Regions from separate parts of the Bacillus sp. UMB0893 genome, predicted to be linked through region 2. Evidence: riboswitches for the same ligand, from Rfam matches in the RefSeq annotation. Region 2 holds a riboswitch; the other holds the start of a gene.
The links. A riboswitch is a leader RNA that binds a small molecule or an ion and turns the genes downstream of it on or off. The one in region 2 is predicted to bind cyclic di-AMP.

Region 1 (3,205 bases), on a different contig from region 2:
GCAGAAACGTCCGAATCAAGATGCTTGACTGGTTATGAAGAATATTATGCCAGCTTTTCTTCGGAATAAACTGCGGAATCAATACGGTTACCCTGTAATTTGATTCACTTGCTTTGTGTTCAACTGTATCGATAAATTTAGTCAGCGGCTGAATGATGCTTCGGTAATAAGACTGCAGTGTTACTAGACGAATATCAGGCTGCCACTTGTTCCACTTATCTTCAAAGATTTTTTCATCCACTCTCTCAAAAGAAACGTATACAGCAATAATTTGATCAGCAGATAAAGACTTTGCGTAGTTTAAAGAATTCTCTACAACGTGAGTCATCCCGGCTACCGGCACGATAATGACATTTCCTTCAATCGGCTTGATCGGCTCACAAGTTGTAAGTCTCAACTGATCTCCAACGGCCACATAGTGCTTCTTAATTCGATGAAATCCTAAAACGATAAGAGGCAAAAAGATCAGAACTGCCCAAACCTGTGAGAACTTTGTAATGAAGAACATCATCATGACAAGAAAGCTGATAAGTGCTCCAGTTAAATTTATTGCAAGTTTAACCGGCCAGCCTTTAGGCTTCTCACGCAGCCACTTCACTAGCATCCCGGTCTGGGATAATGTAAATGGTATAAACACACCAACTGCATAAAGGGGGATGAGCTGTTCCGTTTGTCCTTTAAAGATGACAATTAATAAAATTGAAGTGACTCCGAGAGTAATGATCCCATTAGAATACCCTAATCGGTCTCCCCTCATCGTAAACATTCTTGCAATGTATTTATCCTTTGCAAGGTTGAACGCAAGCAAAGGAAAAGCAGAGTATCCCGTATTTGCAGCGAGAACAAGAATCATTGCAGTTGTTCCCTGGATAAAATAATACATAAAGTTTCTTCCAAACGTTTCAGCTGCAATTTGGGAAACAACTGTTTCTTCATGTTTTGGGGCTATCCCGAAGTAATAGGCTAAAAAGACGATTCCAGAAAATAAAATGGCAAGCAATAACCCCATCGCCATCAAAGTTCTGACCGCGTTTTTAGGACCAGGATCCTTAAAATTCGGAATCGCATTTGAAATCGCTTCGACTCCAGTTAAGGCTGAACTCCCTGAAGCAAATGCTCTTAGCAGTAAAAACAAGCTAATGCCTGCAACTGGAGTGCCAATCGGAGCATGCAAATCAGGTGAGACATCCCCAGTAATGATTTTGAATATTCCCACCCCGATTAAGATAAAAAGTGCTAAAACAAACAAATAAACCGGGTAGGCTAAAATCGAAGCTGACTCTGTTATTCCTCTTAGATTCAGAATGGTAATAAAGACCACCAAAATACTGGCAATCATGACATTATAATCATGTAATCCTGGTAAGGCAGAAGTAATCGCATCTGTTCCTGCAGATACACTTACAGCAACTGTCAATATGTAATCAACTAACAGCGAACCGCCAGCAATTAAACCTGCATTTTCACCAAGGTTTTCCTTTGAAACGACATATGCTCCGCCGCCATGTGGATAAGCATATATAATTTGCCGGTAAGACAAAATAAGAGCTGTTAATAGAAATAGCACACCCACTGCAATGGGTATGGAGTACCAAAACGCAACAGCACTAACAGTAACCAAGACAAGCAGGATCTGTTCTGGCCCATACGCTACAGAAGATAATGCATCTGAAGAAAGAATAGCCAGTGCTTTCTTTTTATTTAATTTTTGCTCACCTAATTCTGTAGACTTTAAGGGAGCTCCAATTATAATTCTTTTAAGCATCGATAACATTTTTGCACCACCAAATATTTTCTTTTGAAGACTCTCTTGATGAGATCATATAAGCAGGTAATGAATTGCTATAAGCGAAAAAAGGATACATTTCCGCAAGAAAATAAAAACAGCATAATGGACATTAGAATCGCAGTCTCACCAGCTACACATCCTCTCTTCTAACGCTTACGGGGTTAGCTGACGGGTTCGGGACAAAAGAGTATCCCTACCTACATTAATAGGATTCACCCCTTTGCGAAAAATATCACAAAATCGGGTTCCCCGCTCCTCAAGGATTAAGCGAATTATAAATATCAAACTGTTGGTTATCATACTCCTAACCTTAAGAGATGTAAATATAAAAACAACAAATCCTTTGACTTTTTTAAACCAATAAGCTTGGGGTCAAAAAAGTATGAAAGGTATGATATTGTGCCCATGCGCAAACACTATTTTTATACAAGTGACAGGAGGATTTTGATGCCTAAAGAAAACATCCCGCTATTATCAGATGAGTTTTTAGATGAAGTTACAAAAGAGATAAATGAGATTTATGGTTTTGAAAATGACCAAAATGAAGCACAAGATAAAGATTTGATAAATGCAGAAGAAAATATCGTTAAATGAAAATCTGAATCACTTAATACGAGGAGGTATGTGGTGTAAAAAAACATTTAATAACATTCGGATTGTTGATTATGTCCTTTGCATTAATCGTGTCGCCGATTCATGCAGCTGCAAAAGAAGCGGCATGTGGACAAGGAGAGTGCATAACTAAAGGAAGCATTATAACCTAACTTTATCAGTGAAATTTAGGATTTTATCAGTGTAAATCGTTAATTTATCAGTGAAAACTGCAAGTTTATCAGTTTAAGCAAAAAAAGCAGGAAGACCTCATCAGGTTCTCCTGCTTTTTTCGTGCATCTCCCTGTTCTATAAGTATTCATCTTTAGGTTTGCATCTTTTTCTCCATTAAAACTCATCAATATTTTTTTATTTTCTCAGAGAAGGCCATGCTCCCTTTTCTTCGCGACTTTCGAATCAGTGAGCGTTCTTCGCCTGAGTCAAACAAATCTTTCTCCTCTTCCGTTTCCGGGTAAACACCTGGAACTGCTTTTGGCTTACCCTGCTCATCAAGCGAAACAAATGTGATAAAGCTTGTCGCGGCAACTTTTGATTCACCGCTGATTAAATCTTCTGCTGTTACTTTTACGAATACTTCCATAGAAGATCTGCCTGTAAACGTTACGAATGATTCGAGATGCACAGCATCAGTCGGACGAATTGGATGCAAGAAATCAACTGAATCCATTGATGCAGTGACGCATTCAGTTCTGCAATGCTTAGAAGCTGAAATCGAGGCTACCACATCAATAGATGCCATGAGCTTTCCTCCGAATAAAGTTTGATGATTATTAGTGTCTGGCGGCAATACTCGATTAGTTTGAA
Region 2 (3,205 bases):
ATTGAAGCGAGTCTGTTCCTTTGAACATAAAAACATAGCCTGTTGTTTCACCATTATCACTGATTGGGCTTACCGATGAAATAAACGGATGATCCTGCCAATCCTGTGAAGCATTTTCCCTTTCTTTCGCCCTCTGATTGATTACCCTCTGCATATATGGATGTATTTCTTTTGAGGAATGAAGAACGTCTCCTGCTTCATTTGTCAAAACAACATCTGTGTCTGCTTCGGATTCCATTAAGACTACATGCTCCCGTGTCATTTCATTATTATGCTTCAATAGAACATCCCTGTGACTGTTGCCTCTTGCCTGAAGGACCGTAATTTCTTCTTCCACGCGGGTGTTTACGAGATTGCGATATAAAAATAAGAATAAACATGTTTCAACTACTAGAATAATTGTAAAAAATAATAATCCAATCTTTATGGCGAGTTTGTTCATTTTCTTAACTCCTAAATAAAAAATCTTATTGGAACTATTTATTTTACATTACCAGAAAGATGTGCACATCTCCGTTGAAATTTAAGAAAAAGGCGGCCGTTAACAGGCCGCCTTTCTATTTAGATCAGATTATTGATTCCAGCGCCTGACTTTTTTACGGCGCTGCAACTTTCCTAATTACGATAATTTTTCTTCAAACTCTGGAATCTTATAATCTCCGTGTTTCTTTTCTGTTTCAGCTACAATAACAGCACAGGCTGCATCACCTGTGATATTGACTGCAGTACGTGCCATATCAAGCAAACGGTCAATACCAATGATTAAGGCAATACCTGCAACTGGAAGACCGACTGAGTTTAATACCATTGCAAGCATGATCAGTCCAACACCTGGTACCCCGGCTGTTCCAATTGATGCAAGAACAGCTGTTAAAACGACTGTTATCAATTGTGTGAAGGAAAGGTCAATATTGTAAACCTGGGCAATAAAGATTGTTGCTACACCTTGCATAATGGCCGTTCCATCCATATTGATGGTTGCACCTAAAGGCTGAACAAAACTTGAGATTGGTTCTGGAACTTTCAGGCGTTTTTGCGCCGTTTCCATCGAAACAGGAAGGGTTGCATTACTGCTTGATGTACTGAAAGCTACTGCCATTGCAGGAGCAAAATTCTTAAAGAACCAGATCGGACTTTGCTTCGCCAAGAAAAGGATGGATGCTCCGTATGTTACGATAGCATGAATCACAAGAGCGAGCATAACAACACCCATGTACAAACCCATTGCTTTAAGAGCGTCTAGCCCTTGGCTGCCAACAGCAGTTGCGATAAGACCGAACGTACCGTATGGAGCAAATTTCATGACCACATTTACTAAATACATCATCAGATCGTTGCCTTGTTCGACTACCTTATATAAAGTACTGGCTTTTTTGCCGAGGAACGTGATTCCCAGACCTACAAAGATTGAGAAAATAATAATTTGCAGCATGTTGCCATCAGCAAATGCTTTAATAGGATTCGTCGGAATCATGTTTAAGAATGTTTCCCCAACAGATGGCGCCTCTTCTGCTTTATATTCAGCGGACTTTGTATCAAATTCACCGATGTTTCCAGGCTGAATTGTCAGTGCAAGGATTAAGCCAATCACGATGGCTACAGCAGTCGTTACTAAAAAGTAAGATACGGTTTTAACCCCAATTCTTCCAAGTTTTTTCGGATCGCCCAACCCAGCTACTCCTAGAGTAATAGAGAAGAAAACGATTGGCACAACAAGCATATTAATTAAGTTTAAGAATATTTTTCCGAGCGGGGTAAATAAAAACGTATCAAGCTGTTTAAATAGATCTGGAGCCGTAATATTTAGAATAAGACCTACAATTGCACCCAAAATAAGACCAATGATGATTTTCGTTGCTAGTTTCATATAAAACCTCCGTAAAATAGTATGGATATAAAGATAGTGTTTTATTCCCTAAATACAAGGGTGGAGAAACACATTTAAGTGATTTTTTTGAAAAATACAAAAAACCGCGAGAGAATTCTCGCGGTTGTATTCGTCAATTTGGATCATTATGACTTTACCACAGATGTGTCTCTCCAGTGCATACGAGGTTAGCTGTCGGATTCGGACGAAGAGCTGTCCTACCTTTTTTACTATAAGGATTCACCCCAGTGCATGGCACAGTTCGGTTCCCCCGCTCCAATTAAGGATTAAGCGTATATTTATTAAGTTATACTATTATTCTAAAAGAAAATATAATGATTTTGCAAACATCAACATTTGCCTTTTAGCTGTATTTAATCATAAAATTTAGCAGAAAACGTCATGAATTAAGGGGTTTTACTCGATGAAAAGATTCATAAAAAATTTTTTATTAGGCGCATTAGCCGTCCTCATTCTAGGATTTGGAGGGTTTTACATATGGTCGCAAATCACTTATTCACCATCAGAAGAGCTCTATAATACAGCGAATTTGCAGGATCAAAAGGAAACAAACGAATATTTGATTTTTGAACCTGAAAATCAAAAAACGGATAAGGGGATCATCCTGTATCCAGGTGCAAAAGTAGAGCCAGAAGCCTATGCCTATCTAGCGGATCAGCTTTCTCAAAAAGGATACACCACTGTGATTCCGCAAATGCCTTTTAATCTTGCCATAGCTGGGATAGACAAAGCAGATACTATCATAAAAAATCTGGAACAGATCAACAACTGGTATATCGGCGGACATTCTCAAGGAGGTGCAGCCGCCTCGATTTATGCATTTGAACATCAAGAAGAAATCAAGGGTCTTTTCTTGCTCGCAGCATACCCAACTAATTCCAGTGATTTTTCAAATACAGACTTTCCGATCCTGACCATTTATGCAGAACATGACGGAATATCAACACTTGAAGACATAAAAAAAACAAAACATCGTTTGTCTGATTATACCTTTTTCCACAAAATCAATGGCGGAAATCATGCCCAGTTTGGCATGTACGGAGAGCAAAAAGGAGATAACAAAGCGGATATTAACGTATTTGTCCAGCAAGATCAAATCATCCGAGAAATCAATAACTGGATTGAAAGGATTGAAAAAAGGTAGGAAGGTAATCCATCCCTACTGCCATTCGTACAAATTCAGACCCATAAAAAAACGAGAATGGACAGCAAAACAATGTCCATTCTCGTTTTTTTAGTTCAACATCGTTTACTTAGTAGCTTCCAAAAATTCCTCAACATCCTGTACTGTGAGCAGCACGGCCTTTTTCCAGAAAT

Region 1: it holds a riboswitch for cyclic di-AMP, as region 2 does, so the genes downstream of both, CYJ36_RS00970 (APC family permease) here and CYJ36_RS14355 (dicarboxylate/amino acid:cation symporter) in region 2, are expected to answer to the same signal.

What each region holds. Positions count from the first base shown of each region.
Region 1 covers NZ_PKLB01000001.1:196,921-200,125, reverse strand. The annotation lists gene CYJ36_RS00970 (APC family permease) at 1-1,774, opposite strand, end outside; cyclic di-AMP (ydaO/yuaA leader) riboswitch at 1,924-2,069, opposite strand; gene CYJ36_RS24205 (hypothetical protein) at 2,237-2,383, shown strand; gene CYJ36_RS00960 (acyl-CoA thioesterase) at 2,739-3,205, opposite strand, start outside.
Region 2 covers NZ_PKLB01000006.1:147,069-150,273, forward strand. The annotation lists gene CYJ36_RS14350 (sensor histidine kinase) at 1-442, opposite strand, end outside; gene CYJ36_RS14355 (dicarboxylate/amino acid:cation symporter) at 620-1,867, opposite strand; cyclic di-AMP (ydaO/yuaA leader) riboswitch at 2,030-2,171, opposite strand; gene CYJ36_RS14360 (alpha/beta hydrolase) at 2,292-3,032, shown strand; gene CYJ36_RS14365 (M3 family oligoendopeptidase) at 3,138-3,205, opposite strand, start outside.